DNA from 2 places in the Bradyrhizobium sp. SZCCHNR1051 genome. Region 1 is predicted to be linked to the other one. Evidence: predicted binding sites of a transcription regulator. Region 1 holds the regulator's gene; the other holds the start of a gene.
The links. The regulator LexA, encoded in region 1, represses DNA repair genes until DNA is damaged. The targets are predictions, from matches to a motif close to TGTTCNNNNTGTGTTCNG.
Positions count from the first base shown of each region.

Region 1 (5,129 bases):
GCTCGACGGTCCCTGGTGGACGCTGATGGGCCTCGGCATCGACTGGATGATCGCGGTGACGCGCTGGGTGGCGGCGCTGCCCGGCGCGGTCGGGCGCATCCCGGGCTTCGGCATCGGACCGCTGATCCTGGCCAGCCTCGGCGTCATCCTGATCGGCCTGCTGCGCACACCGCTGCGTTGGTCGGGCGCCGTCGGGCTCGTGGTGGCCACCGCGTGGGCCGCCACGACGCCGCTGCCCGACGTCCTGATCGCCGGCGACGGGCGCGCGGTGGCGGTGCGCGGCCGTGACGGACGCCTGCATGTGATGCGCACCGGCAAGGACGTGTTCGCCACCAAGGAGTGGCTCGCGGCCGACGCCGATGCCCGGCTGCCGGCGGATTCATCGCTCGCCGATGGCGTCTCCTGCGACGAGGCGGGCTGCGTGGTCGCGATGGCCGACGGCCGATTCGCCGCCTTGACCCTGCGCGCCGAGGCGCTCGACGATGATTGCGCCCGTGCCGCGCTGATCGTCACCGCGCGCGCCGCGCCGTCATCCTGCGCGGCGGCCGTCATCGATCGCCAGCGCCTGCAGCAGCAGGGCGCCTTGATGCTGGTGCAGCGGGGCACCGGCTTCTCCGTCACGCCGGTGCGCGCTGGCGGCACCGACCGCCCGTGGTGGCCGGCGCCCGCCGAGGCCGGCGAGTTCGACACGACGCTGACGCCGCGTGCGCCGGTGTCGCGGCTTCAGGACGCGACGCCGCCGGAGACGGAGCAGGGCGAGCAGGATTGAGCGCCGGACAGCTCGAACGTGCTGAGATGATACAACGTGCTGAGATGATACTCGGTGTCGTCGGGTCCATCGAACAGCGAGGGACCTTCGACCAGCGTGAACGCAGCGCCCGGATATCGTTGCCAGACGGCGACGTCATCAACCGTGACCGTTAGCCATCCGAACGGAAGCATGTAGCGGCCGGGCTCGGTGATCCGGTCGGCCTTGTTCCAATCGATCTTGTTGACCGCGGCGGCAAGCTCCCCCGGCACACAATGCCGGCCGAGGGATGTCGTTCCTATTCGATGCGATGCCGGAGCGTGAGGTTCGCCCGAAAGGACCTTGCGCTTGCAGAAACCAAATCTCCCCCGGCCGAAAGCTCGCTCATGACCGAGAGAAATGCGGACGCGCAGGCGCTCAGGTGATGCTGATGCGGCGAATCGGTGTGGCCTGCGAAGCCGGAACGTCCTCCGCCATGCCCGGGCGGCGCTCGGCCGGCTGCTTGCTGACCGGCAATTGTAGCACGGTGACGCGCTGGCCCTCGCAGAGCTGGGTCACCAGCACGTGGCGGCCGTCGGCGAATTCGATCGCGTCGTGATGGCGATCGGGGATGTGCGTCTCGATGCTGTTGAACTTCGCGACGCGCTCGCGGATCGTCCGGGTCCAGAGCCAGCGGCTGTCGTAGCGGACGTCCTCGACAAATGCCAACTCGGTGCCGGGCAGCATGCAGACGGCGACGGTCGGCTCGCTCTCGAGGGCGAAGCCGCGGGTGGCGGTGCCGCGAAACGTCGTCGAGATCAACGTCTCGCCGACCTTGGCGGGACGGGACGCAACCGCATGGAGGCTGTAGTCACACATCGGATCGCTCCTCGTTGAGAGATAGCCGACCCACGCTCCCCCCGGACAGGCGCAGGCCTCTATCAGAGTGGACATCGATGGTGATGTTAGCGCGCGCTTCACGGCAATTCTGCGCTGATCTGCACCGCGTGCGCCCGCGGGCGATCACAAGCGTTTGAGCATGCCGCGCTGCACATCCTGAGGTGCATTCGCGCGTGACCAATTTCGATCGGCGGCGAAGCGCGTGCGCCCGTCGCCGATCGACCGATCGCGTCCGCGATCAGTACTTGCGATACAGCCCGACCAGCTTGCCTTGGATCTTCACCCGGTTCGGCGGCAGGATGCGCACCTCGTAGGCGGTGTTGGCCGGCTCCAGCGCGATCGATGCGCCGCGGCGGCGGAAGCGCTTCAACGTCGCTTCCTCATCGTCGATCAGCGCTACCACGATGTCGCCGGTGTCGGCGGTCTCGTTGCGCTGGATCAGCGCCATGTCGCCGTCGAGGATGCCGGCATCGACCATGGAGTCGCCGCGCACCTCGAGCGCATAGTGATCGCCGTTGCCGAGCATGTCGGCGGGCACGCTGATGGTGTGGCTGCGCGTCTGTAGCGCCTCGATCGGGGTACCGGCGGCGATGCGGCCCATCACCGGCACCGCGACGGGGCGCTCGCCATCGTCCAGCGCGGGAGTGCTGGTGCGCACCTTGCCGAGATTGCCCTCGATCACCGATGGGGTGAAGCCGCGGCGGTTGTTGGCGGCCTGTGACAGCTCGGGCAGCTTGATCACCTCGATCGCGCGGGCGCGGTTGGGCAGCCGGCGGATGAAGCCGCGCTCCTCGAGCGCCGTGATCAGGCGATGAATGCCGGACTTCGAGCGCAGATCGAGCGCATCCTTCATCTCGTCGAAGGACGGCGGCACGCCGGCTTCCTTGAGCCGCTCGTTGATGAACCGCAGAAGTTCGTACTGTTTGCGCGTCAGCATCTCGACCTGGTCCCCAGTTTGTTGTCGTCCGAGTCCAGGAGCTGCGCCTTGAGCACAAACCGGCTGAGAGCGCCTTGGAGTCGGACCATCATCGCGTCGCCCGCAACATACTAAAAACAAATCATGAACGGACACTATATGTTCGATGTGTGTTCCGCAATCCTTAAATTGTAGTGAACGGACCGGGCTTTGCCGGGGGAAACGGCCTAGCTCGGCAGGCGCAGGATCTCGCACGGGCTGCCGGCGGCGGCCTTCGGCGCAAACGCCCGCCGGATCACCAGCGCCTGCGAGAGCGCGAGATTGCCGAGCAGCGACGAATCCTGCTGCGTCACCGGCGTTGCGATCAGCGTGCCGTCGGCGCGCTCCTCGAGCTGCGCCCGCAGATAGTCCTCGCGCGAATCGTTGGCCCCGAGCTCGCGGCCGAGCAGGGCGGTCTCGCGTGGCATGCGAGCTTCGTCGCGGCCGAGCAGCCGCCGAATCAGCGGCACCAGGAACAGGATGGCGCAGACATAGGACGACACCGGATTGCCGGGCAGTCCGATCACCCTCATGTCACCGAGCCGTCCGTGCATCATCGGCTTGCCCGGCCGCATCGCGATCTTCCAGAACGCCATCTCGACGCCCTCGGCTTCGAGCGCCTGCTTGACGAGGTCGTGATCGCCGACCGAGGCGCCGCCGGTCGTGATCAGGATGTCGGCCTTGGCCTCGCGCGCCCGCCGGATCCCGGCGACCGTGGCCTCCATCGTATCCGCGGCGATGCCGAGATCGATCGGTGTCGCGCCCTCGCTGCGCACCAGCGCCCGCAGGGCGTAGCCGTTGGAATAGACGATCTGGCCCGGGCCGGGCGTCGAGCCCGGCATCACCAGCTCGTCGCCGGTGGCGAGCAGCGCCACCTTCGGCCGGCACCGCACCGGCAGTGCCGGATGATTCATGCTGGCCGCCAGCGACAGGTCGCGGTCGCTGAGCCGGCGGCCCGCCTTCAGCAGCACCATGCCCTGGTGGAAGTCGACGCCCGCGGGCCGAATGTGCCGGCCCTTGATCGCGGCCTCGGTGATGACGACGTGGCCATCTTCGGCGATCGTGTCCTCCTGGATCACCACCGCGTCGGCGCCCTCAGGGACAACGCCACCAGTGAAGATGCGCGCCGCCTCGCCGGGTCCGACCACGCGATCGAACGGCCGCCCCGCCGCGACCTCGCCGATCACCCTCAGCCGCACCTTGGCCTGGGCTGCGTCCGCCGCGCGCACGGCGTAGCCGTCCATCGCCGACATCGCCTCGGGCGGCTGCGTCCGCAGCGCCGCGAGGTCGCGGGCCAGGATGCGGTGATGGGCCTCGTCCAGCGTCACCAGCTCCTCGGCCAGCGGCTCGGCGCCGGCGAGCACGGCGGACAACGCATCAGACACCGGCATCAGGGCCATGAGAGTTCCTTCGGACGGAGACGGCAGATCGAATGAATCGCCTTCTAACCGAACGCGCACGGCTCGGCCAAGGGCTCAGGCCGCTTCCTGCCTTCTGATCGTCTGATGTGGGCCGCGTCCGGGCCGCTGCCTCACGATCGCGCGAGAAAGTCTGCAATCAACCGCGTGACCTCCTGCGGACGTTCCAGGCTCGGCAGGTGCGCCGTTCCGGCCAGCTCATGTCCTGACCCGTTCGGCATTGTTGCGGCGAGCAGCCTGCTTCGCTGCTGGATGTGAGGAAAGTCCAAGTCCCCCCAGATGACGAGCGATGGCGCGACGATCTCCGCGAGGCGCGGGAAGGCTGGTGCCATATCGAGAGTCGCGCCGGTTGGCGGCGCGCGGAGTGCGGCGGCGTTCTTCTTCAGGAACGTCTCGCGTGGCTCGCCGGAGATGCGTCCCTCGCGCTGCAAGGGACCGTCGACCCACAGATGCGCCTTGATAGCGCTGACCCGATCCCAATCCTGTGCGGCCTCGGCAGCGGCCAACGACGCCGTTAGCGCCTTGATCTCCGGTGGATAGACCGGCTCCGGCGCGCCGCTGATCGAAGGTGCGATCAGCACCAGCGATGCCATACGTGACGGATGGCGAAGCGCGAAGTCGAGCGCGATGCGGCCTCCTTGCGAGCAGGCAATCAGCGTCGCCGGCCGCCCCGGCGCGAACGCGTCGACGACGGCGAGCAGGTCCTCGACCGGAGAATGAGCTTCCTCATAGGCGACCGTCTCACCAAATCCGCGCCGGTCATAGGCGATCGCCATATGCGTTGCCGCGACGCCCTCGATCTGCGCGCGCCACATGGAGCGGTCGAACACTGCGGCGTGCAGGAAGACGACAGGGTCTCCCTGGCCGGCAACCTCGGCGGCGAGCCGCGCGCGGCCGGAGCAGACGTGATGCAGAGAGTTCATTTTGAATGCTATCCCGCAGCCGCACGACAGGCTGCTCGCTCGGTCGTGTGCAGGATGTCCGCCACCATGTTCCGCAGCCAGACCGATGCTGCATCACGATCGAGCTGCAGCGGCCAGACCATCGAGACGGCCGGCAGCCGCAGCTTCAACGGCGCGGGACAGAGCGTCAGCCCAAATCGCGGCCCGTAGAGCTTTGCCATCCTGGT
Region 1 covers NZ_JAUEYJ010000001.1:317,201-322,329, reverse strand. Annotated here, with positions in the region: gene QW868_RS01435 (ComEC/Rec2 family competence protein) at 1-769, shown strand, start outside; gene QW868_RS01430 (hypothetical protein) at 724-942, opposite strand; gene QW868_RS01425 (hypothetical protein) at 1,166-1,606, opposite strand; gene lexA (transcriptional repressor LexA) at 1,866-2,564, opposite strand; gene glp (gephyrin-like molybdotransferase Glp) at 2,771-3,982, opposite strand; gene QW868_RS01410 (alpha/beta hydrolase) at 4,114-4,923, opposite strand; gene QW868_RS01405 (LysR family transcriptional regulator) at 4,932-5,129, opposite strand, start outside.

Region 2 (5,129 bases), on a different contig from region 1:
GTGTGCCATCTCCCCCACCCTCATGCGAACAGACCGTGCATGTACCAGGCGGGCTGTACGGGCAGGCCCTCCTGCTGATCGAGCTCGCGGTCATACAACCCGTCGCGGTAGAGCCAGAAGCGCAGGCCGTGCTCGTCCTCGACGCGGAAATAGTCGCGCGTCAGCCCCTGCCCGCCCGGCCGCCACCATTCCATGGCGATGCGCTCCGGGCCTTCGGCGCGCACCACCGCATGCGCGGCACGGCGCCAGACGAAGCGCGCGGGCGGGCCGTCCGGCACCCCGGCGATCACTTGGATCGCCTCCGGCTGCGCGAACAGCCGCAACGGGCGCAGCGGCGGCTCGCCTTCGCTGCGCTCCGGCCAATCGGCCACCGTGGCGACGGCGAGATGCTGCTGCGCCCGTAACGGCAGCGCTGCCCGCTCCGGGATGTGGGTGTCGACCGGCAGATGCACGACCACACGCTTGCCGCCGATGCGCGCGGCGATGCGGTCGATCAGCGCCGACAGCTCGTCATTGTCGTGGACATGGACGTCGAGATCGCGCTGCTGCTGCACCACGATCTCGCTGCGACTCGCCGACAGCCGGATCATGTCGAAGCCGAAGCCGGGATCGAGCGGATCATTCAGGGCGTCGAGCCGCTCGCGGAACAGACGGTCGATGATTGCGGCCTCGGTGACCGGCTGGCCGGTGTCGACCGCGATGACGCGCACCAGGCCGTCGGTGCGGAAGAAGCAGGCCTCGAGCCGCCGCGCGCCCTTGCCCTGCTGTGCCATCGCCGCCACCAGCATCGCGGCGAGACTGGAGAGACTGGCCGCGATCACCGTATCGGTCGCGACCGGCTCGGCGAAGCGCTTGTCGACGATGTAGTCCGGCGGGACTTTGCGCGGGCTGATCGGCGCATCGGCCTCGCCCAGCGCCTGGGCCAGCACGCGGGTGAAGGCGACACCGAACCGCGCCGTGATCTCGTTGCGGCCGCGCGACGCGACGTCGCCGATCGTCTTCAAGCCGGCGCGGCGCAGGCCGAGCGTGATCGCCTCGCTGCCGCCAAGGGCTGCCACCGGCAGCGGCGCCACCGCGGCCGCCTCCTCGCCGTCAGGCACGATGCGGCCATGCACCTGCCGGTTCAGCGTGCGCGCACACACGGCGTTGGAGGCGATCGCTGCCGACACGGTGAGACCGTGCGCGGTCAGCGCATCGCAGAGCGACCGCATCAGTTTGGCTTCGCCGCCGAACAGATGCACGCAGCCGGTGATGTCGAGCGAAAGCCCATGCGGCGGATCCAGCGCGACCAGCGGCGTGAAGCGGTCGCACCAGTCGGCGATGCCTTCGAGCATCTTGGCGTCAGCCGCGAGGTCGGCCTCGTGGACGACGAGGTCGGGACAGACCGCGCGGGCGTTCGCCAGCGGCTGGCCGAGGCTGACGCCATGGCACGCCGCCGCCTCGTCCAGCGCATGGATCAAGAGCGCATTGGCGTCCTTGATGACGACGACCTGCGGCAGGTCGTCACGCCGATCGGCGGAGCAGTTTCGCTTGATCCGATCGATGGGCAGGCGCGGCAGCCACAGGCTGAGGATCCGCCGCCGGTTCGCTGAAACGGCACGCATCGGGGCTCCACTCCATGATCCATCGTCCGGTCTGGCCGTGACGGTTGCGAATGAGCTCGGCGTCGAGACGCGGCGCGCCCCAGGCCATCCAGGGCGCCGAGGGTAGCGACGGCGCGGTGCGGACGATCCAGCGCGTCTCGGCGGTCGAAGGTTCGGGTGTGGCTGCAATGCGCAACACGAGCGCGGTCACGCCGGACTCCTGTGCCGCCAGGGTCAGCTTGCGGCTGGCGACGAGATCGAGCTTTTGCGTCTCGCCCCACACCTCCAGCATCACCCCGCCCAGCGCATCGCAGGCGAGCGCGTCGGCCGCGGTGCGCAAGCCGTGATCGAGATCGGGCGCCCGCACGATCACGATGCGGCGCGGGTCGAGGCCAAGCTCGGCGAGCCCGCTCATCGACAGCGCGCCCATCTCGCGCTCGGCGAAATCCTGCCGGATCCAGATCAGCGGCCGGCGCGCCGCGACGCGCGCCGCGAGCCCGCACAGGAAGCCTGTCGCTGCCGTCGCCTGACGGCCGGTCTCGGCGAACACCTCATGCAGCGCGCCGGTGGCCAGGCCGCCCTGCAGCACGGCGTCGGCCTCGTCATGGCCGAGCGCGACCCGGCGCAGGTCATGTGCGCCATCTCCCGCCTCGAGACGGGCAATGCGGCCGCGCAGACGCGCGAGCGTATCCATGCGTGCGCCGGTCATCCGTCGCCGCTCCTCTTCCATCCATCGTGCGGGCGCTGCCGTTGTTGCAGTTGAACCCACGACGGCCCTCTTTGTTCATGATACGTTCTAATATAAAGCTAACGCCTTCGAGAGAGTCAATCGGGATTGCCCCCGATGTGATTCAGCGAATGGAATCAAAGGGATTCAAAGGTATGGAGCTGCTCCGCAAGCTGGAGATCCTGGCCGATGCCGCCAAGTACGACGCCTCCTGCGCCTCCAGCGGTACCGAGATGCGGGATTCCCGCGACGGCAAGGGTCTCGGCTCGACCGCGCCCGGCATGGGCATCTGCCACTCCTATGCGCCGGACGGCCGCTGCATCTCGCTGCTCAAGGTTCTGCTGACAAACGCCTGCAACTACGACTGCCTGTATTGCGTCAACCGCGCCTCCTCCAACGTGCCGCGCGCGCGCTTCACGGTCGACGAGGTGGTGAAGCTCACCATCGATTTCTATCGCCGCAACTACATCGAGGGTCTGTTCCTGTCGTCCGGCATCATCCGCAGCCCGGACTACACCATGGAGCAGGTCGTCTCGGTCGCGCGCAAATTGCGCGAGGAGCATCGCTTCCGCGGCTACATTCATCTGAAGACGATTCCGGAGGCTGACGAGGCGCTGATCGCCGAGGCCGGCCGCTATGCCGACCGGCTCAGCATCAACATCGAGACGCCGCTGGAGGCGAGCCTCACCAGGCTGGCGCCGGAGAAGGACCAGCGCGCCATCCGCCGCACCATGGGCCGTCTCCGGCTCAAGCTCGACGAGACGGTGGAAGCCAAGAAGACGGTGCGGAAGGCGCGGCCGCCGCGCTTTGCCCCTGCAGGCCAGAGCACGCAGATGATCGTCGGCGCCGACGACGCCAACGACCGCGTCATCCTGTCGACCTCGGCCAATCTCTACGGCGCCTACAAGCTCAAGCGCGTCTATTACTCCGCCTTCAGCCCGATCCCCGATGCAAGCCGCGCGCTGCCGCTGCAGGCGCCGCCCTTGGTGCGCGAGCACCGGCTGTACCAGGCCGACTGGCTGATGCGGTTCTACGGCTTCGACGCCGATGAAATCGTCGAGGAAGGCGAAGGCATGCTGCCGCTCGACATCGACCCCAAGCTCGCCTGGGCGCTGCGCCACCGCGACCGCTTCCCGCTCGACATCAACACAGCAAGCCGCGAGGAGCTGTTGCGCGTGCCCGGCTTCGGCACCCGCACGGTGGAGCGCATCCTCGCGACCCGCCGCACCACCACGATCCGCTTTGCGGATCTGGCCCAGCTCAACGTCATCAGGAACAAGGCGCTGCCGTTCATCGTTCTCTCCGACCACCGGCCACAGCCGTCCCTGCTCGACGGCGCCGCGCTGGCGGCCCGGCTGCGGCCGAAACCGCAGCAGCTGGGATTTGGATTCTAACGGAAGCCGTCATCGCGAGCGCAGCGAAGCGATCCAGGGCCGCACGAGAAGTCTGGATTGCGTCGCTTCGCTCGCAATGACGTGAGGAGAGAAATGCACGTCGTAACCCTCGACAACGACACTGATTTCGACGGCTGGCGCCGGGCAGCGCGGGCGCTGGCGATGAACGACGTCAAGCCGGCCGAGGTGAGCTGGCGCGTCAAGGGCGCGGCGGCCGATCTGTTCGACGATGAAGCCGAGACGACGCTGCCGGAGGTGCCGGAGGGCGCGTTCTCGGTGCCGGCGAGCTTCATGGAGCTCGCCGAGAGCGCGATCCTTCACAGTGACCCCAACCGCTTCACCCTGCTCTATCGGCTGCTGTGGCGTCTCAGGACCAACCACCACCTGATGGAGATCACGACCGATCCTGATGTCGCGCAGGCCAACGCGCTGGCGCGAGCGGTGCGCCGCGACGTCCACAAGATGCACGCCTTCGTCCGCTTCCGCGAGGTCGGCCGCGAGCGCGAGGCGCGCTACGTCGCCTGGTTCGAGCCCGAGCACCACATCGTCGCGCGCGCCGCGCCGTTCTTCGCCCGCCGCTTCGCCGACATGCCGTGGTCGATCCTGGCGCCCGAACTCTGTGCGCATTGGGACGGCAGCCGCGTCAGCTTCACGCCCGGCGTGAGCAAGGCTGACGCGCCGTCGGAGGACCGGCTCGAAGAGCTGTGGCTGCGCTATTACGCCAGCATTTTCAATCCGGCACGGCTGAAAGTGAAGGCGATGGAAAAGGAGATGCCGAAGAAATATTGGCAGAACCTGCCCGAGGCGAAGCTGATCCAGCCGCTGATCGCGGCCGCCTCCCGGCGCACCACGGAGATGATCGCCGAGCCCGGCACCTCACCGCACAAGCCGCAGAAACGCGTCGAGGAGAGCGAGATGACCCGCAAGCCAATCACACACGCGCATGCTGCTGAGACCTCACGTGATGTCGAGTCCACCGATCTCGAGACCTTGCGTGAAGAAGCCGCCGGCTGCCGCGCCTGCCCGCTGTGGAAGGACGCCACGCAGACCGTGTTCGGCGAAGGCCCCGCACATGCGCCGCTGATGCTGGTCGGCGAGCAGCCCGGCGACAAGGAGGACCTCGCCGGCCATCCCTTCGTCGGCCCCGCCGGCCAGATGCTCGACCGCGCGCTGGCCGAGGCCGGCATCGACCGAGCCAAGGTCTACGTCACGAATGCAGTGAAGCACTTCAAGTTCGTGCCCCGCGGCAAGATCCGGCTGCACCAGAAGCCGAACACGCCGGAGATCAAGGCCTGCCGGCAATGGTACGAGCGCGAGCTCGCCACCGTGCGTCCGGCCCTGGTCGTGGCGCTGGGCGCCACCGCGGCGCAGTCCGTGCTCGGCAAGATCACGCCGGTCAACAAGAGCCGCGGCCATGTCGTCGAC
Region 2 covers NZ_JAUEYJ010000028.1:122,421-127,549, reverse strand. Annotated here, with positions in the region: gene QW868_RS29635 (DNA polymerase Y family protein) at 21-1,604, opposite strand; gene QW868_RS29630 (DNA repair protein) at 1,504-2,292, opposite strand; gene QW868_RS29625 (putative DNA modification/repair radical SAM protein) at 2,466-3,704, shown strand; gene QW868_RS29620 (UdgX family uracil-DNA binding protein) at 3,798-5,129, shown strand, end outside.
Region 2: QW868_RS29625 (putative DNA modification/repair radical SAM protein) is a predicted target of LexA. The motif match lies at 2,365-2,382, and genes of this name have one in related genera.